DNA from 3 places in the Pantoea sp. PA1 genome. Region 3 is predicted to be linked to each of the others. Evidence: predicted binding sites of a transcription regulator. Region 3 holds the regulator's gene; each other region holds the start of a gene.

Region 1 (6,870 bases), on a different contig from region 3:
GGGAATCCCGCCCTGAATCTTACCGCTGAGCCTGACAGAGTCCTGTCAGGGTGGGCCACATCGCCATCAGCGTATCAATAATACTCTCCAGGTCTGCGCGCTCCGCACCTTCCCGCGCCCGCACCGACATGCCCTGAAGCAGACAGCTCAGATAGCGTGACAGCGCAGCAATGTCCACTGACTCTCCCAGTTCACCACGCTGCTGACGCGAGCAGAGGAAATCCTTTAAAACCTGCTCCTGTGACTGATGCTGCTCTTGCAGCATGGCCGCAATATCCGCGGAAGCCGCCGACAGGGCGCTTGAGGTGCAGATAAAGAAGCAGCCGCCGGGCGAATCGCGTTCGGTAAAGCAGGCCGCGGTAGCGCGGAAATAGGCCTCAACCGCCTCAGAGACCGCCAGCTTATCATCGCCCAGTGCCGCGTCACGCCAGGCGCTGAATTTCTCAACATAGCGCTCCATCGCGGCGCGGAACAATCCCTCTTTATTGACGAACTCCGCATAGAGCGTCGGCGCTTTAGCACCGGTAGCGGCCACCAGATCGGCGAGCGAGGTGCCTTCGTACCCGTGGGTCCAGAACAGGGTCAGTGCCTTATCGAGAGCGGCTTCACGATCGAACACTTTGGGACGGCCACGACATTTCCGGGTATCGCAATCCTGAACCTGACTCATACATCCTCTCTGACTGGGGAACACTCTATTAAATTACCGATCATTATAAAAATGTGCAAGGGCAGAGAGGCAGGCCATCCTCCGGGGTTGCCATTTTGTGCGCCAGCCCGGTTTTATCGCCCCTATGGTTAAGTCAGAAAAGGGGCTGAAGCCCATAATCACGCCACTTCGCGATTAAAATAACGCTCATTAAATAAATATTGACGGCCAGCCTGATCGGGGTCTATCATTTATTTAACGGTCGTTAATTAAATAGCGACAACCGATTTCAGACCCACTGAACACGATCACTGAAAAGAGAGAAGATTATGAAAACCATCAAAACTACCCTGGCTGTTCTGGCACTCACCACACTGACTTTTGGCGCGTCTGCCGCTGACCTGGTTACCAGCGAACCGGCTAATCAGCAGCCTGTCGGCACCATCTCTGTGCTGGGCGGCACCAACCTGAGTTCAGTCGAAGCGCAGCTCAAGGCCAAAGCGGATGAAGCCGGTGCGAAATCATTCCGCATCACCTCAACCAGCGGTCAGAACAAACTGCACGGCACGGCTGTGATTTATCAGTAACCTGGCATCCGGCAGATATGAAGAAGGGGTTCGTTATGAAACGTATCAGTATGATAGTGGCGGCGGCCCTGCTCAGTGGCCTCTCGTTCACCAGCGTGGCGGCGCAGCAGGTGAGCAGCACGCCACTGGATCAGCAACGCGTGGGCGTCATCAGCGCGACGGGCAGCAGCAATCTGACCTCGCTTGAGCAGCAACTGTCAGAAAAGGCCAGCGATGCCGGAGCAAAGTCTTTCCGCATCACTTCGACCTCTGGCAGCAACAACCTGCATGGCACCGCCATTCTCTATAAATAAGAGAAACAGGCTTCAGATAACCTGATTATCTGAAGCCTTTTTTTTATCCTCTCCGCGCCGGTCTTAGCCATTACTGCGAAGCTGAGGATAACGGCGGAAAATATAGACACACCACAGTAACGCCACCAGACCGATCATCCCCCCGACGTTGCCGACTTCCGACATATTCAGATAGAGACTGACCTGGCTTCCCAGCAGCGCGCCTGCGCCTATGCCGATATTGTAGATGCCGGACATGAGTGACATTGCCACATCCGTTGCATCCGGCGCCAGAGACAGCACCCTCACCTGCATACCCAGTCCAATCATCATCATCGCCATGCCCCAGACGATGCACAGGATAGCGATCGCCGCCGGACGAACCGCAGCAAAGATCAGCAGTCCCATGCAGAGGGTGATCAGCGCAATCGCGGCAATCAGCAGCGCGGAAGGGAATTTATTGCCCAGGGTGCTGAACAGCACGCTGCCCAGAATACCCGCAGAGCCAAACAGCAGCAGCAGCAGGGTGGTGAAATTGCCGCTGGATTGCGCCACGCTCTGCATAAAGGGCTCGATGTAGCTGTAGGCCGTGTAGTGCGCGGTCACCACAATGGTCACCAGCAGATACATGCTGACCAGCGCCGGACGACGAAACAGCATCGGCACGCTGCTCAGCGAGCCGGTGTGTTCACTGGGGAGACGCGGCAGTATCCGTACCAGCATGATCATCAGTACCAGTGCCGACAGGCCAATCGCGCCGAAGGTGGTTCGCCAGCCAAGATACTGACCCACCACACGGCCAATCGGCACCCCCAGCACCATGGCCAGTGCGGTTCCGGTCGCCAGCATACTCAGCGCCTGCGTTTTCTTTCCGGCCGGGGCCACGCGAATAGCCAGTGAAGCCGTGATCGACCAGAACACCGCGTGAGAGAGGGCGATGCCGACGCGTGAAACCATCAGCGACCGAAAGTCCCAGGCGAAAGTCGACAGGACGTGACTGACGATAAAGATCGTAAACAGCACCCCCAGCAGCAGTCGCCGCTCCACGTTGCGCGTCAGCAGCATCAGCGGCAGTGACAGCAGCGCGACTACCCAGGCGTAGATCGTCAGCATGATCCCGACATCCGCCGTCTGCATGGAAAAGTCAGCCGCAATGTCCGAAAGGAGACCCACCGGTACAAATTCGGTGGTATTAAATACAAAAGCCGCGATGGCCAGCAAGACCACGCGTAGCCAGGCAGTTTTACGTGAAACAGTTGTTGGTTGCATGAGGTGTCAAATCTGTCAGTACAGCGAATTCGGATGTGGCAGACATCCAGCGAAAGTGACCTGCGTCACAAATTACAGACCATTGTAGTGAATAAAGCGGGAAGCGAAACCTGATAACCGGCTTTTAAGGCGGAAATTTTTTTATCGCCCCGTTCAGGGGCGACGGGACGAGATTACTGACCGCGGCGAGGCGGCATCATGCGCAGCAGGGTATTGTCTTTAAGCAGATAGTGATGAAACAGCGCCGCCGCCGCATGCAGCCCGATCAGCCAGTATCCCAGCGGTGCCAGGGTTTCATGCCAGTCGATCAGCGTATCCGCCAGGTCAAAATTGGGCTCCGGTGCAACCGGCATGCTGATGCCAAACAGCCACCACTCCCGCCCCTTGAGGTAGCGCGACGACAGGCCGAGGATCGGCAGGGTGATAAACAGGGCATAGATCAGGGTGTGCGTCAGATGAGCCACCCCGGTCTGCCAGCGCGGTGCGGCTGGCGTAATGGGTGGCGTGCGATGACGGGTACGCAGAAACAGGCGGGCGATCATCAGCACCAGAACGGTCGCACCTGCGCTGAAGTGGGTGATGATCATGGCGTACCCCTGCCAGGAGCCGCGCTGCACAAAGCCGCGCAGCTCAATGGTGGCGTAGGCTGTCACGACCAGTAAAAAGGTCAGCCAGTGAAGGGCGATCTGAGAACGCGCAAACTTATCCCGCATCGTGCTTTCCATCAAAAAGAGTCAGGAAGAGTAACATAACGGAAAACGGCGCTGATGCTTAACAAATTAGCGCAGCGGTAAGTAGATTTCACGCCAACACCCTCCGACAGCTTAGCGTGACCCCGGCGTATGTTTCTGGGCGACGCTGAGCGGCGTCTCCGGTAGGTGGCTGGCATTAATCGGGCAGCAGTTCTCACAGCCGATAGCCCCCACGTAATATTTTTTTGCCTGAAGAATGGCGGCATTGACGTGATAAAAACTGCCCAGAAACAGTCGGTTTTCCATGTCGGGAAGATGCGGGCAGCCAGCGGCATGCACCACATGATTATCGTTATATCCCGATTGTTTATTGACGTAGTAGTAGAGAGCCACAGGCGTTCCTTGTTGCCGTGTTAAGAGGCAAAGCAGATGAAATGATTCAATAAAACCGATTATAGCGGGAATTGTGGGGTTTTTTCGCGGGGGATTTTCAGGGAAGAGGATGAGCGACAGTCAGCGTGTGGTGCTGCCAGGCCTGGTGAGGCCATCCGGGCCTGGCAGAAGAGGGAAATCAGAGCTTTTTGCGGTGCAGATGCCAGGCCACCAGCAACGCCAGCAGCAGCAGGGTGCTGATAAACAGCGTGATGCCGTGCCAGCCAAAGTTATGCCAGAACAGACCGCCCAGCGTCCCGGCGACGCTGGAACCCACGTAGTAGCTGAACAGATAAAGCGATGAGGCCTGGCCCCGCGCCCGGCGTGCGCGCGGGCCAATCCAGCCACTGGCAACCGCATGGGCGGCAAAGAAGCCGGCGGTGAACAGCATCATCCCCGGCAGGATCAGCCAGAGCGAGTTGAACGCCGTGATCAGCAGTCCCAGCAGCATAATGGCGGTCGCACCCAGCATCACCGGTCCCCGTCCCAGCCGGCTGGTCAGCGCACCCGCTTTCGGCGAACTCCACGAGCCGGTGAGATAGACCACCGACAACAACCCGACCACGGCCTGACTCAGATGCCAGGGGGCATCCAGCAGCCGGTAGCCGATGTAGTTAAACAGCGTGACAAAGGCACCCATCAGCAGGAACCCTTCGGCAAACAGCCAGGGCAGGCCGGGATCGCGCCAGTGCAGCCGGAAGTTAATCAGCAGGTTGCGCGGACGCAGCGTGATGGGGCGGAAATGACGTGACGCGGGAAGGATCTTCCAGAACATCAGCGCCGAAGCCAGCGAAAACAGGCCAATCACCGCCACGGCGATCCGCCATGAGAAGAGGTCGGTCAGTACACCGCTCAGCAGACGCCCGCTCATGCCGCCGATAGAGTTTCCGCTGATATAGAGCCCCATAGAGAAGGCGACGACCCGCGCATCCATCTCCTCGCTGAGGTAGGTCATGCCCACCGCCGCCACTCCGCTGAGCGACAGCCCCATCAGCGCCCGCATGATCAGAATGCCGTGCCAACTGCTCATGGTGGCTGAGATCAGCGTGCAGATGGCGGCCAGCATCAGGGCTGTCACCATCACCGATTTACGGCCGACAGCATCCGAAAGCGGCCCGGTCACCAGCAGGCCCAGGGCCATCAGGCCGGTTGAGATAGAGAGTGACAGGCTGCTGGTCGCCGGTGAGATGCCAAACTGATGCGAGAGCACCGGCAGAATCGGCTGGACACAATAGAGCAGGGCAAAGGTCGCCAGACCGGCGGAGAAGAGGGCCAGCGTCACGCGCATAAACTGCCGCGAACCCCGACGGATATAACCTGACGCAGCCACCGGTTCCGAAGGCATACAACCCGCCTCTTCATTTACCGCGGCGGCCTCTGTTGAGTGACTCACACACTTTCCTTTAACAGTAAAAAAACCTGTCGTCAGCTTAGGCAGGCATCATTATGATGTCTAATATATTAATAATATTAAATGAGACATTTCAGATATGAATATTGAGTTGCGTCACCTGCGCTACTTTATTGCAGTGGCCGAGGAGCTCCATTTCGGGCGCGCGGCCCGGCGGCTGAACATCTCCCAGCCGCCACTCAGTCAGCAGATACTGCAACTGGAGGCAGAAACCGGGGCCCGACTCTTTAACCGGACCAACCGCAGCGTTCAGCTGACCGCTGCCGGACAGCAATTGCTGAACGATGCCCGCGCCATCCTGCTGCAGGTCGAGCAGGCGGCCGACCGGGCAGCCCGGCTGCATCGGGGAGAAGAGGGCGGGCTGCGAATCGGGTTCACCTCCTCGGCGCCTTTTACCGCGGTGGTCTCCGACGCGCTGTTTCGCTTTCGCCAGCGCTGGCCGCAGGTGCATATTCAGATGCAGGAAATTAATACCCGCCAGCAGCTGGCCCCGCTGCATGAGGGGCGGCTCGATCTTGGCGTGATGCGCAACACGCCGCTGCCCGCCGATCTCGCGCATCAGCTGCTGATGAGCGAGCCGCTGTGTGCGGTGGTGCACAAAGCGCATCCGCTGGCGGATGCCGGCGCGATCTCCGTCACCGCGCTGGCCGCCGAACCTTTCGTCTTCTTTGATGCCCAGGGCGGAACCGCGCTCTACAGCGATATCCTGGCGCTGCTGCATCGCTATCAGATCCAGCCCTATATCACCCAGGAAGTGGGGGAAGCGATGACCATTCTGGGGCTGGTGGCAACCGGTCTTGGCGTCTCCATCCTGCCCGCCTCCTTCCGCCGGGCGCAGCTGGCCGATCTGGTCTGGCTGCCGCTGACGGAAGAGGATGCCATTTCAGAGCTGTGGCTGGTCTGGTCAGCCAGCCGCGAAATCACCGCACCGATGGCGAATATGATGGCGCTACTGCGGGAAAAACGGCCCGGAAGCGCACCTTGACAGAGGCCAATATGTGCGATAAATCACATTTCTAATCAAATATTTGACGCTGTTGCCTGATCTGCCTCACCATGGCGCATGTTTATTTAGAAGCGCGAAAATAACCGGGAGCAGGGTTGTGAATCCGGACAGTCAACCTGGCCATATTGACCAGATCAAGCAGACCAATGCAGGTGTCGTATATCAGCTGATTGACCGTTATGGTCCCATTTCGCGTATCGAACTTTCCCGCCGTGCCCAGCTTGCGCCAGCCAGCATCACAAAAATTGTGCGTGAAATGCTGGACGCGCATCTGGTGCAGGAGACGGAGTTTCAGGAGCCCGGCAGTCGTGGCCGTCCGGCTATCGGGCTGATTCTGGACACGGAGGCCTGGCACTATCTGGCCATTCGTCTGCATCGCGGTGCCATGACCTTTACGCTGCGCGATCTCAGCAGTCAGGCGCTGGCCGAAGATAGCCTGCCGCTGCCCGATGAATCCGCTCAGCCGCTGCTGACCGCTCTGATTGAACAGGTGGATGCCTTCTTTATCCGTCATCAGAAAAAGCTGGAGCGTCTGACGGCCATCGCCATCAC
Region 2 (6,870 bases), on a different contig from region 3:
AATCTGAATCTCGCCTGGTGGAGTGATTTCTGGAGTCATACCTACAGTGACTGGTCACAGATTGTGTCGCCAGCGCCGCAGGGTGAAATGTCGATCCACGGTCTGAATCTGGACTGGCGTCGGTTTATGACCGATCAGGTGACGGACTTCTGTCGTGAGGAGATTAAACCGCTCAGACAGGCGAATCCTGACCTGCCCGCGACCACCAATTTCATGGAGTATTTCTACGACTACGATTACTGGAAGCTGGCATCAGCACTCGATTTTATCTCCTGGGATAGCTATCCGATGTGGCACAACGTCAGGGATGAGACCACGCTTGCCTGTTATACCGCGATGTACCACGACTTGATGCGCACCCTGAAACAGGGCAAGCCCTTTGTATTAATGGAGTCGACGCCAGGCGCAACGAACTGGCAGCCGACCAGTAAGCTGAAGAAGCCGGGGATGCATATTCTCTCTTCCCTGCAGGCAGTGGCGCATGGTGCGGACGCGGTGCAGTATTTCCAGTGGCGCAAGAGTCGGGGTTCAGTTGAGAAGTTTCATGGTGCGGTGGTCGATCATGTCGGTCATCTTGATACCCGCACCGGGCGTGAAGTCAGAGAGCTGGGCCGGATGCTGGCAGCGATGACGCCGGTCATGGGCAGTCGGGTTGAGGCGCGCGTCGCGATCATTTTTGACTGGGAGAGTCGCTGGGCGATGGATAACGCGCAGGGACCACGCAATCTGGGCCTGCATTATGAGCGCACGGTGAACGAACACTATCGTGCCTTCTGGGAGCAGGGGGTGGCGGTGGATGTGATTAATGGTGATAGCGAGCTCAGCGGCTACGATCTGGTAATTGCGCCAATGCTCTATATGGTGCGTGATGGTTTTGCAGCACGGGCCAGGCAGCATGTGGAGCGCGGCGGCCATTTTGTCGCCAGTTACTGGAGCGGCATCGTAAATGAGAGCGATCTCTGTTACCTCGGAGGATTCCCGGGTCCGCTGCGGCCATTACTCGGCATCTGGTCAGAAGAGATCGATAGTCTGACGGATGAGGAGTTCAACGGCGTGCGCGGGATACGCGGCAATGAGCTGGGGCTGAGCGGACCTTATCAGGCGCGCGAGCTTTGCGAGCATATTCATCTGGAAGGGGCGACGGCGCTGGCCAGTTACGAGAGTGATTTTTATGCCGGAACGCCAGCGGTGACCGTAAATCGGGTAGGTCAGGGTAAAGCGTGGTATATCGCGTCGCGTAATGATCTGTCGTTCCATCGGGATTTTTATGGTGCACTGATTAAGCAGCTGGAATTACCGCGCGCACTGCCGATTGAGCTGCCACCTGGGGTGGTCGTTCAGCGGCGTACCGATGGTGAACAGGCGTTTCTGTTTGTGCAGAACTTTACTGGCCAGACGCAGCAGGTGTTATTGCCTGCCGGGCTGAGCGATTTGATTGATGGCACACCCATGACAGGATCGCTGATGCTGGCAGCGTGGGGATGCCGTGTGTTGAGCCGACCGCTGGAATAGGGAGAGCACAGGCTCAGGGGGCCTATGCCCCCATCACTTCAAGAGATGGCATTCTCTGCAGGAAGAGCGGGGTTTTTGCTGTTGATGCAGGGCTGGTTTTTTAGAGGCCGAGGGCAGGAAAAGGCTATCTTCTGCGGGCAGTCACGGCATGGCCCGCTCGTTTTCGTGTATCAGTCGTGAGTGGCGGGCAGCAGCCCGCCTTTTTATCCTCTGAAGGAGAACAACATGGTGAGTCTGAAATCGTTTAAGCAATATTTCAGCCGGCAGCCGATTACGGCACAGGAGGTTGAGATAGACAACGCGCTACTGGAACGGCTTGTCGAGTGCTTTGGCGGGCGTGACAATATTCAGCAGGTGGACGCCTGCATAACCCGGCTGCGGGTGAAGGTGACCTCACTGAAGGCGGTGGATACGGCGGGTTTACAGAAGGCAGGGGCAATTGGCGTGGTGATTCTGGGACAGGAAGTCCATGCGATATTTGGCAGGCAGTCCGACCCGTTGCGTCAGTTGCTGGAAGAACGTTTCTTTCAGCCGGAATGAGGCACTGTTCTGAATCCGGGACAAAAAAATGGATAACCGTCGCCGGTTATCCATAAAGCCCCTGCATAAGAGCTTAACAATGACCCCAGGGAGGCGATGGCGCAGTTACCACCAGGCTTCGACCTGTACGCCGAAGTTCCAGGTGTTATTACTGGTGTTGTCTTTAAAGCTGTGTCCATCTTCTGAGTCATTCAGATAAGAGGCAAACAGGCGCAGTTCCGGACGAGACATAAATTCGGGACCGGCTGCCAGACCCAGTGCCAGCGTATATTTCTGTCCTGCTGCTTTGTAGTCGCTGCCCACTTTGTTTTCATCTTTCTGCCAGAAGCTACCCACTTCGCCGATGCCGCGGACATATTGCGTAAACTGATACTGACCGCGACCAACCAGCGACAGCAGGGTACTTTTACTCGTCTGGGCGGTGATATCGTCTGCTGATCCCCAGGTAAAGACCTGGTTCAGAGAAAATTTGTCGGTGACCGGCAGCAGACCGGTATTGATCACGCGGTAGCCGCTGGCGTTGCGGGTATCGTTATACATGTCATACCAGCCGCCGCCCTGCGAAATCATATTCTGCGCCAGACCTTTATTGGCGTACTGGAAGACCAGTTTCTGGTAGCCGCCCCACATGTCCTGGCTGATTTCACTGGTGAGCATGACGCCATTATCCGCGTCATAGAGACCCCCATATTCCTTCTGTTTGTTGGTGGTGTTTGGCATGGCGTAATCAATACCAAACTCGGTCCAGGCTCCACTCCAGGGTTTCCAGCCGGCATAGCGCAGATCCAGGTAGTTAATGTTGACGTCGTTGTCGCCATCGACGCGGTAATCCACATCATTGGCATCGCCGCGAATCCAGGCAAAAGAGACAGCACCCGGACCCAGCGTGTAGTTTTCGATACCGGCACCCGAACCAGAGATATTCCAGTACTTTGTATCAATAATGTGCAGGTCATGACGCTGATAGTAGCGTTTACCGCCCCAGATCACGGCATCTTTGTCACCCGGCACCAGTCCTTTGATCTGCAGATTAAGCTGGCGCAGGCCAAACTGAGCATCGTCACCGAAGGTGGTTTCGTTATCATTTGAGCCGTCGGAGAACATACTGACCATGGTGTCGACATAAAAACTGACATCATCCTTCTTGTAAACCTCACTGCCCAGTTCGACCTCGCCGTAAGTATCCGCTTCGTTGCCGAGACGGCCGACTTTGTTCTTTTGATACTCTTCAATACCGCCATCCTGCGATACGCCCACCCCACCACGGAGATAGCCATGGAAATCAATGTTGTCGATAGCGGCATAGAGCGTCGGGGAAGTCAGGGCCGCAGCAAGCGCCACGGCAGCAGTACGTAACCTTGTTTCCATGTTATCCTCATTTTTATTTGTAATACGTTCACATGACAGCGGCAGTAAACGCTTTTTGTCAGATGAGTGACAAATAAAATCGCGATAATGTGTGAGATACTGCAAATAAAGCGGCGCTATTTGTAACGATTAGTGAATCAGATCACCAAATCTCAATATGTGAAGGTATTACTTTTACTTTTTATTCATGCAATGTGACAGCGGTGGGCTGGCTGACACCACGGCTGTGATACCATTCCGCCATTGGTCATCAGGGATGCGAATTATGAAATCAAAAAATGCCACCTTAGAGGATGTCGCACGCCACGCTGGCGTCTCGTATCAGACGGTTTCGCGGGTTTTGAATAAGTCGGCAAACGTTTCGGAATCAACGCGGCGCAAGGTGGAACACGCTATTGAAACGCTGCGCTATGTACCTAACAGGCTGGCACAGCAACTGGTGGGTAAGCAGAGCACCACGCTGGGTCTGGTGACCACCTCGCTGGCGTTGCATGCCCCCTCGCAGGTGGCCGCTGCGGTTAAACGTTATGCTAATGCTGCTGAATACCAGGTGCTAATCGCCATGATTGATGAGAACGTCAATCAAAGCCTCCAGGATTGCATCAATGAGCTGAAGTCTCAGCGGGTGGACAAGGTGATCATCAACGTCCCGCTGGAGAGCCACGATGCTGAGCAAATCGTGCAGGAGAATGACGATATCCTTTGTCTGTTTCTGGATGTCGATCCTTACAGCGCGGTGTTTAACGTTTCGTTTAACCCGGCTGACGGCACCCGTGCCAGCGTTAAATATCTCTATGAGCAGGGCCATCGCGAGTTCGCCCTGCTGGCCGGCCCCGAGCAGTCGGTTTCAGCAAATCTGCGTCTGAAAAGCTGGCTGGATACGCTGGAGAGTTACCGTCTGAAGCCCGTCAGCATCAGCCACGGTAACTGGGACGCACAGAGTGGTTACAACGGTGTACTGCAGCTGCTGCGGGAAGCGCCCGGATTCAGCGCACTGCTGGTGGGCAACGATCAGATGGCGCTGGGTGTGCTGAGCGCGCTGCATCAGCGCGGTGTGGCGGTGCCGGGCCAGATCTCTGTGATTGGTTATGACGACACCTATGAAAGTGCGTTTTTTCATCCGGCGCTGACTACGGTGTCGCTGGACCTCGATTTGCAGGGCAAAGAGGCGGTTGCAAGGCTGTTGCTGGCCAGCGAACAGGATGAGCAGCGTTCTTCCTCGATTCTGCCGGCTAAACTGGTGGTGCGCAGTTCAACCGGTATGGCCGGACAGCAGCAGCGGGATTTAAAGCAGATAGCAGAACAACTGCGCCTCATCGCCAGCCGGCTTGAGTAGCCAGCCGGCATATTCCAGGTACACCTGTTAACGGCAAATCCTGAAAAGCCGCCGGTGCAGGCGGCTCTGCCAGGGACTGAAGCAGGCGAGCGCCCGTTTTCCCGGTCGTGCGGTTAATGCGCGGTGGCGGTTTTCGCAGCCGGGCGCTGTGGCAGCAGCACCAGCAACGCGATGATGATCAGGCCCAGCGTCAGCGAGGCACCGTAGCGACTCAGCGCGAGCCCGCCCGAGGCAAGCGGTTTATCCAGAAAATCGCCCACCACTGCACCCAGAGGCCGCGTAAGGATAAAGGCCGCCCAGAATAGCGCCGTGCGCGAAAGCGAGGTAAAGCGACTCGCAGCCCAGATAAGCGCCAGCGCACCCGCAAACAGCAGAATACCGCCATCGTAACCCAGCCCTTCACTGTCTGCCGCCCAGTCACCTAATGCCGTGCCCAGCGTCTGGGAAAACATGATGGTCACCCAGTAGAAGGTCTCAGTGACGCCATTGTTCACCGAACTGACCGCCACCGTGCCGCAGGTTATTTTCCAGAGAAACAGAGAGAGGGTCAGCAGCGTGATTAGCAACAGAGTGCCGCCCGGATAGCCAATATTCAGGGAGCGGTCGGCAAAATCTGCCAGCGTGGTGCCCACCGTGGTGGTTGCCACCACGGTGAACCAGTAAATCCATTTATTGAAACCGGGACGGTTAATCTGCACCACCACCGCGACCAGAAAGATAATGGCGAAAATCAGCGTACCGGTCAGATATCCCAGATTCATTGACATAGTTACCGCATCGCCGCCGGTTTCACCCAGGGTTGTCGCCGCGATTTTGGTTAACCAGAATGCCGCGGTTACGGCAGGCACTTTACTCAGAAAAAGCGATGCTGTGTTGTTATTTTGCATAGGGTCACGCTCCGGAAAAAGCCCAATATGAGCTAACAGAGCAGGGATGTTATAAGAGTATTCTTAAGGAAAGATGAAGCGCCGGAAAGTGGGGCAGTTAACGCGACAGGGCTAAAGATTCCGGCCTGATGAGCCGATAAACAGGAGCTGATATCTCAGAGACTGCACCCTGTCATAAACGTTCTGCGCACATCCCTGTAAGCATCCCGGCCTCAGAAACAACGGCCAGCCAGGTCCGGGCGCCCGCCATGCGCGATGGCCGGTTTCGCCTCAGGCTCACCCAGTGACTGTCGCCTCCTGCCGCGTCAGACGGACATTTACGGTTATAATCAGGTCTGTAGCGACGAGTATTGAGCTTGTTTAGTATCGTCAGCAACATCGGAGTCGGCCGCCATGAACTTAATGATTAAACCCTCTTTCACAGCCGTCTGGTCTACAGACGCGCAGGGTATCTGCGTTGCCAGTCAGGAAACACCGGCTGGCCTGATGCCTGCCCTGAAGGGGGTGACGCTGAGTTCCTGGCTGGAACTGGCGCAGGCTGACGATGATGCAAAGATCGCGCTGCAGCTGACCGCGGCGCTGGAATATCTGACCCCTTTCTACTTTGAAGTGCCTATCCACTGTCTGGACGGCGAAACACGCCGCGTCGTGGTTTCCGGCCTGCCGGAGAGTCTGCCTGGCACCTCCCACCAGAAGTACAACGGCTTCATACTGGATGTGACTGCGCAGCGTAAAGCGCTGGAGGATGCGGTGCGCACGGCGGCGGAATATCGCCTGCTGATCGAGAACAGTACCGATCTGATTGCCCATTGTGATGCGAATGGCAGATACGTCTCGATCTCGCCCTCCTACAGCGAAATGATAGGCTGGAGACCTGAAGAGGTGGTTGGTCAGTTGGTGGTCGATTTCCTGCATCCTGACGATCGCGAATCTGCCTCGGCAGCGCTGGCACATATCTTCAGCGGCGGAACGCTGCCGGATGTGGTTGAAGTACGTAAACTGCATCGTGACGGTCACTACCTCACGCTGGGCACCAAAGCCTGTGGCGTCAGCAATCCCTCTTCAGGCAAAAATATCGGTGCGGTGCTGGTTTCGCGTGACATCACGCGTGACAAGGAAAGGATGCGAAATCTCGAAGAGCTGGCGACCCGCGACCCGCTGACCGGGCTGCCTAATCGCGCCTGGATTAACGAGCAGATTGGCCGAATGCTGGCGGAGACAGAGGAC
Region 3 (6,870 bases):
CCGAAACCGGCGGACATCGTGCATGTGCCGTTCAACGACCTGGAGGCGGTAAAAGCGGTTATCGACGATCACACCTGCGCCATTGTGGTGGAACCGATTCAGGGCGAAGGCGGCGTGATGCCCGCGACGCAGGCCTTTATGCAGGGACTGCGTGAGCTGTGCGATAAGCATCAGGCGCTGCTGGTGCTGGACGAAGTGCAGAGCGGTATGGGCCGCAGCGGCAAGCTGTTCGCCTATGAGCACTATGGTGTTCAGCCCGATATCCTGACCTCAGCCAAAGCGCTGGGCGGCGGTTTCCCGGTCAGCGCCATGCTGACCACTAATGAGATCGCCTCGACGATGGCGCCAGGCGTGCATGGCACCACCTACGGCGGCAACCCGCTGGCCTGTGCCATTGCCGAAACCGCACTCGATATCATCAATACGCCAGAGGTGCTGTCAGGCGTTGAGGCGCGTCGTCAGCACTTTGTGACCGCCTTACAGGCTATCGATGCGAAGTACGATCTGTTCAGCGATATTCGCGGCAAGGGGCTGCTGATTGGCGCGGCGCTGAAACCGCAGCATGCCGGACGGTCGCGCGACATCCTCAATGCCGCGGCCGCTGAAGGCGTGATGGTGCTGGTCGCCGGCACCGACGTGATGCGTTTTGCCCCGTCGCTGATCATCGAGCCTGCTGACATCGAAGAGGGCATGAGCCGCTTTGCCACGGCTGTCGGCAAAGTGCTCAACGGCTAGCGGATTTTTTCCGTAAGTGTCTGATCAGCCAGCGGCCATGTTGTGGTCGCTGGCTCCACGCCAGCGAGGAGATGGTGTGCATGACGCTGAGATGATCGAGAATGCGTCGCACATGCTGCTCCACCACCGTTACCGGTCCTTCACTGATATTCCCCAGCTCATCCAGCAGATTAACCTGCGAACTGGCACCCTCATATTCCAGCCGCTGCTGACAGCGTTGCAGCGCGATCTCACAGGATTGCAGGTAACGTTCCGCCAGCGAGGGGGTCAGCATGGTGTGCTCACGCGCCAGAATGGTCATCGCATTGATGTGCTCGACGATAAACTGGCTGTGCGTGACCCAGAGCCGCATATCTTTCAGATACTGGGCGTTGAAACCCGGCTCCTGCATCGCCTGATTCAGCGAGTTAAACAGCGCATTGTGCGCCTGATTCACCTGCACACGCTGATAAGCCAGTTTGCCGGGTGCCTGTTCCTCTCCCAGCAGGAGGCGCAGCGCATCCTGATAGGTTTCCAGCGCGTCATGGGCATTTTGCCGCAGTAAGCCACTCTGCCACTGCGGCCAGAGCCAGATCATGCCGCCAAAGGCGATCAGACAGCCCATCAGCGTATCCATCAGTCGCGGCAGCAGAAACTGCGCGCCATTCAGTGAGAGGAGCTGCAGCGAGTAAACCGCGGTGACCGTAAAGCCAATCATCGACCAGCCATAAAACTGACGGGTAAAGCGATAGCTGATAAAGGTAATCGCCAGCATCACCAGCAGGACGACAGGTTCCGGCACCGCCAGACGCAGTGTGGCCGCCGCGACCACCAGACCGGCAAAGGTGCCGAGCGCACGGTGCTGGATACGGACGCGGGTGGCGCTGTAGCCGTTCTGGCTGACGAACATGATCGTCATCAGAATCCAGTAGGGCTTAGGGATGTTGAAGAAGAGCGCCAGCGCGCTGCCCAGCATCAGCATGACCGCAAAGCGACCGGCAGTGCGCAGCGCTGAGGAGCGAAATGAGAGGTAGCTGCGCAGCGCCGGGAGCAGCGGCAGACGGCGCTGGCGGTCAGCCATCAGGTCGCGCTGGTAAAGCGGTTTCTGGGTGCGCAGCACCCGCGCAATGCGGTTGAAGTGATAAAGGCAGAAGTGGCCCACCGGATTGTCGGGATGCTGACGGGCGATCTTCTCCAGCGCGCCAAGCTGTTTATCCATCGCAAAACGATCGGCTAACTGGTGGTAGAGAATGGTATCGGCCAGCACCCGCAGCCGGGCTGAGATGGTTTTGGCGTTCCAGCGGATCACCGCTTCAGCATGGCTCTGCTCAACCAGTTTCTGCACCTCTTCCGGCCGGTGCAGGCTGACCGAGATGTGCTCCTGCAGATCCAGCGCCACCTGAAAGGCGCGCGTCAGCCGTTTATGGCTATTGTCGCGGCTCGCCGACAGCATATGCATCTGCTGATAACAGGTGTTGATCAAATCGACCACTTTCTGCTGGCGAGCCAGCAGCGGCGGCAGCGCCTTCTCCGGATCGGTCAGCTGCGTCAGCAGGGTATATTTGGCGTCGCAGTAGTTCGCCAGCTCGCGGTAGATCAGACTCAGGCTTTCGCGCATCGGCTGCTCTTTCCACAGCCAGAACCAGAACCAGTTAAACACGCCATACCAGAGGGTGCCGCCGATATAGAGCAGCGGCGGCACATAGATGGGCATGCGGCCCGTCAGGCTCAGGGTAAAAATAGCGGCGATGAGGGTGCCGGAGAGCAGGCGGCCATGCAGCGGGCTGATCTCCCCGGTGACACCCAGCAACAGGGGCATCGCAAACAGGATTAGCGGCAGCGGAACCGCATGCAGGGTAAGCCACTGGATCAGGAAGCTGCCAAGCGCAAACAGGCTGCCGCCCACAATCAGACGTTTGAAGAAGCGTTTATGCGGGGTATCGAGACCGGCAATGTTGCAGCAGGCGGGGACTAACGAGAACAGCAGACCTTTTTGCAGGTCGCCAGCCAGCCAGCCCAGCGCGACCGGCAGGCAGAGCACCAGCGTTTGCCGCAGGGCATAGTTCACTTCAGGGTGATAAATAATTCGACGCCACATCGGCTCAGCACAAACAATAACGGCGTGATGCGAACATCACGCCGTGGATGACAGGAATTAGCGGGTGCCGTAAACGACGATGGTTTTACCGTGTGCAGAGATCAGATTCTGATCTTCCAGCATCTTCAGAATACGGCCCACGGTTTCGCGTGAACAACCTACAATCTGGCCAATTTCCTGACGGGTAATTTTAATTTGCATGCCGTCGGGATGCGTCATGGCATCTGGCTGTTTCGCCAGATTAAGCAGAGTCTGTGCAATGCGTCCGGTCACGTCGAGGAAAGCGAGGTTACCCACTTTTTCTGACGTCACCTGCAGGCGACGCGCCATCTGCGATGAGAGTCGCATCAGGATGTCAGGGTTCACCTGAATCAGCTGGCGGAATTTCTTGTAGGAGATTTCCGCCACTTCGCACGCGCTTTTAGCACGAACCCAGGCGCTGCGCTCCTGACCTTCTTCAAACAGGCCAAGCTCGCCGATGAAATCCCCCTGATTCAGGTAGGAAAGAATCATCTCTTTGCCTTCTTCATCTTTAATCAGAACCGCGACGGAACCTTTCACGATGTAGTAAAGCGTTTCAGCTTTTTCACCTTGGTGAATCAGCGTACTTTTGGATGGATACTTGTGAATATGGCAATGGGACAGGAACCATTCGAGTGTAGGGTCTGTTTGCGGTTTGCCGAGAACCATTCGCTATTATCCTCTGTTGTAATCGTGCCCAAAATACAGGGGGCAGTTTTCCCTGTCAGGCGGTGAAAGCTTCAAGCGTTTCCTTTTCAGGAAATTATTCGGGCCGCATCAGGCGCAGTGCGCATCATTCTTCCCGGCTTCGCCATCGGGTGACGAAAAATATTTTCAGCTCTGTTTGTAGCACAGCTTTTGCCGACTGTCTTCTGTTGTCTCGCTTCAGCTAAGGGCGGATTTCTCTGGATTGCTGTTTATCAGGCGAAAGCGTACTCTGGCGACAAAACAGCGTATTCCGGAGCAAAAATCATGCAGGCAAGAGTGAAATGGGTAGAAGGGATGACATTCCTTGGTGAGTCATCCTCCGGCCATCAGATCCTGATGGATGGCAATTCAGGGGATAAAGCGCCCAGCCCAATGGAGATGGTGCTGATGGCGGCGGGCGGATGCAGCGCGATCGATGTGGTATCAATTCTGCAAAAAGGCCGCAACGATGTGGCTGATTGTGAAGTAAAACTGACCTCAGAACGTCGTGAAGAGGCGCCGCGAATCTTTACGCACATCAACCTGCATTTTATCGTGAGTGGCAAAGCACTCCAGGATAAAGCGGTCTCACGCGCGGTGGATCTTTCTGCTGAAAAATATTGCTCGGTGGCCATCATGCTGGGGAAAGGGGTGACGATGACGCACAGCTATGAGGTGGTTGAGCTGTAATAGCCGCAGGTTTTTTTAAAGTTGCTGGCAGTCCGGTGTGAGGCCGTGCCTGGATGGGGGAATTCACTTTGAGACTGTGCCTGCGCAGAAAACCGGGTCGGATCGATTTGTGGTGGTTCGCTGTCAGGCCGTGCCTGCGCAGGAAACCGGGTCAGATCGGAAAGTCGCTTGAGCCAATCCATGGCCGCTCGGCCCGCGCGATTACGCACCTCATCCCTGAGGTGCGCCCGTAGCCGGGCCAACGCGTTGCGTTGTTCAAAAACGCTCCCGGCGTTTTTATCCGGGCGGCGGGACGCTTTCCTCTTCTGACCCGGTTCCCTGCATGATGAGCTTTCGTGTTGCTGTCAGATTCTTTGTATGCAGGTTTTGTTTGTAGCGGCCTTACTGAAACCGGATGCGGCTACCGGACATGAAGTGAAGGGAGCATACGCCTGTAGCAAAGCATAGCGGGCCAGGAATGGCGGTTTTGCGTCTTTACGAAAGGCGTATTCTCCCTGAAGCCTGCTCAGCAGTAAGCCTTAATCCGCAGAAAAACCGGTTTTACATTTTTGCAAAAGGCATCTGCTCTCTGAGGGTTTTTTGCTGACCTCTTACTCTATCCGTTTACCTTCCATCAGCCGCTTCACCAGCGGCCCCATGATCAGCTCCATCGCCAGCCCCATTTTACCGCCGGGCACCACCAGCGTATTGATGTGCGAGATAAACGACCCCTGCAGCATCGCCAGCAGATAGGGAAAGTCGATATCCTCCAGTCCCTGAAAGTGGATCACCACAAAGCTCTCATCCAGTGACGGGATAGCGCGGGCGGCAAACGGGTTCGAGGTATCCACGGTCGGCACGCGCTGAAAGTTAATATGGGTGCGGGAGAACTGAGGCGTGATGAAGTTGATGTAATCCTCCATCGACCGCACTACCGAATCCATCACTGCCTCGCGGGAGTGGCCGCGCTCGCTGGTGTCCCGCACCAGCTTCTGAATCCATTCAAGGTTAACAATCGGCACCACGCCCACCAGCAGATCCACCTGTTCTGCGACGTTATGCTGCGCGGTGACCACGCCGCCATGCAGGCCTTCATAGAACAGAATATCGGTGTCCTGCGGCAGCGGCTGCCACGGCGTAAAGGTGCCAGGCACCTGATTCCACGGCACCGCCTCATCATAGGTGTGCAGATATTTACGCGACTGGCCCTGTCCGCTTTGACCATACTCTTTGAAACTCTGCTCCAGCAGGCCAAAGTCGTTGGCCTCCGGGCCGAAATAGCTGACGTGACGTCCTAAATCGCGCGCTTTACGAATCGCCATATCCATTTCAGGACGGGTAAAGCGGTGAAAGCTGTCGCCTTCCAGCTCCGCCGCATGCAGATTTAGCTGCTGGAAGATTTTGCGAAACGCGAGGCTGGTGGTGGTGGTTCCTGCGCCGCTGGAACCGGTCACCGCGATAATGGGATGACGAGCAGACATAGAAAAGCTCCCTGTGTGGTCGGGCAATGAGCATTGTTATCATGAAATGCCCGCCGGTGCATCAGCCGCGAAATTCTTTGCGCGGCATAATATTGACCGACTCATGCAGTTCCGACCACACCAGCACCACTTCGCCAGACTCCAGCTGCCGACGCACATCCGCGACCTTGTCGACCAGGCTGCGCTCCTGTTCGCCATAGTCGGTGCCTTCGCGCAGCACAAACGTTTCAATCAGGTTTTCGAGGGTCTCCGGGGAGACCTGTTGCCAGGGAATAATCACGCGATCAGTTATCCAGAATAGGGGCGATCCACTGGGGGATGCGCTGTTCCAGCCACATTTCGGGCTGACGTAACGTTCCACCGACAAAGCCGACGTGGCCGCCGTGTGGGCTCAGTTGATAAGTAATAGTGGCAGATAATTGGCTGCTGTGCGGGATCACCTCATCGCTCATAAAGGGATCGTCTTTCGCATGGATGATCAGCAGCGGTGTTTTGACCTGCTTCAGCCACGGCATGGCGCTGGCACGCTGATAGTAGTCGGTCGCATCCGCAAACCCGTGGGCACGGGCCGTGATCGCGTCATCAAAATCACGCAGTCGCCGCAGGGCTTTCAGCTGCGCCAGGTTGACCGGCAGCGTATCCGGCCAGGCGTGTAGCTTGCGGCGGGCATTTTTCTTCAGTTGCGCCAGCAGATAGTACTGATAGACGCGAGAAAAGCCGCGCTCCAGTCTCAGGCTGCAGGGTTCCAGCTGCAGCGGGGCGGAGACGATCACGCCCGCATCAACCCCGGCGTCTGCACCCTGCTGACCCAGCAGGCAGCCCAGCATATTGCCGCCCAGCGAGAAGCCTACGGCGGCGGTGGGCACGCGTCCCCAGCGGCGATGCAGCCACTGCAGGAAAAAGCGGGCATCGTCCGTTTCGCCGGAGTGATAGATCCGGTTCAGTCGGTTAGGCTCGCCGCTGCAGCCGCGAAAATGCATCACCACCGCCAGCCAGCCGCGCGCACGGCAGATTGCCATCAGACCATGGATATAGGGGCTGTGAAAACTCCCCTCCAGACCGTGAAACAGCACCACACGCGGCTTATGCTGCGCTGCGTGCGGATCTTCGCTCCAGGCGAGGTCGACAAAATCGCCATCCGGCAGATCGAGACGCTGCCAGTGGGGCTGGAGAGTGACATGGCGCCGCAACAGGCGCGGC

What was found. Region 3 encodes CRP, which controls carbon source genes, mostly activating them, when cyclic AMP is high. Its sites were predicted from a motif close to ATGTGANNNNNNTCACAT; they were not measured.
Region 1: a site for CRP is predicted at 2,831-2,848, ahead of AC1V0D_RS05845 (sugar transporter). Genes of this name have one in related genera too.
Region 2: a site for CRP is predicted at 3,510-3,527, ahead of AC1V0D_RS15405 (maltoporin). Genes of this name have one in related genera too.

The regions. Positions count from the first base shown of each region.
Region 1 is NZ_JBXGEE010000001.1:1,187,288-1,194,157, reverse strand. Features, by position in the region: gene AC1V0D_RS05860 (TetR/AcrR family transcriptional regulator) at 20-670, opposite strand; gene bhsA (multiple stress resistance protein BhsA) at 979-1,236, shown strand; gene bhsA (multiple stress resistance protein BhsA) at 1,272-1,529, shown strand; gene AC1V0D_RS05845 (sugar transporter) at 1,593-2,777, opposite strand; gene cybB (cytochrome b561) at 2,951-3,490, opposite strand; gene AC1V0D_RS05835 (hypothetical protein) at 3,602-3,862, opposite strand; gene AC1V0D_RS05830 (MFS transporter) at 4,041-5,246, opposite strand; gene AC1V0D_RS05825 (LysR family transcriptional regulator) at 5,392-6,297, shown strand; gene mlc (sugar metabolism global transcriptional regulator Mlc) at 6,416-6,870, shown strand, end outside.
Region 2 is NZ_JBXGEE010000003.1:405,140-412,009, reverse strand. Features, by position in the region: gene AC1V0D_RS15415 (beta-galactosidase) at 1-1,512, shown strand, start outside; gene AC1V0D_RS15410 (PTS sugar transporter subunit IIB) at 1,738-2,052, shown strand; gene AC1V0D_RS15405 (maltoporin) at 2,158-3,420, opposite strand; gene AC1V0D_RS15400 (LacI family DNA-binding transcriptional regulator) at 3,686-4,756, shown strand; gene AC1V0D_RS15395 (COG4705 family protein) at 4,870-5,643, opposite strand; gene AC1V0D_RS15390 (diguanylate cyclase domain-containing protein) at 6,037-6,870, shown strand, end outside.
Region 3 is NZ_JBXGEE010000005.1:18,227-25,096, reverse strand. Features, by position in the region: gene argD (bifunctional acetylornithine/succinyldiaminopimelate transaminase) at 1-735, shown strand, start outside; gene AC1V0D_RS17695 (YccS/YhfK family putative transporter) at 725-2,812, opposite strand; gene crp (cAMP-activated global transcriptional regulator CRP) at 2,870-3,502, opposite strand; gene AC1V0D_RS17685 (OsmC family protein) at 3,806-4,210, shown strand; gene AC1V0D_RS17680 (phosphoribulokinase) at 4,801-5,670, opposite strand; gene AC1V0D_RS17675 (YheU family protein) at 5,732-5,950, opposite strand; gene AC1V0D_RS17670 (hydrolase) at 5,955-6,870, opposite strand, start outside.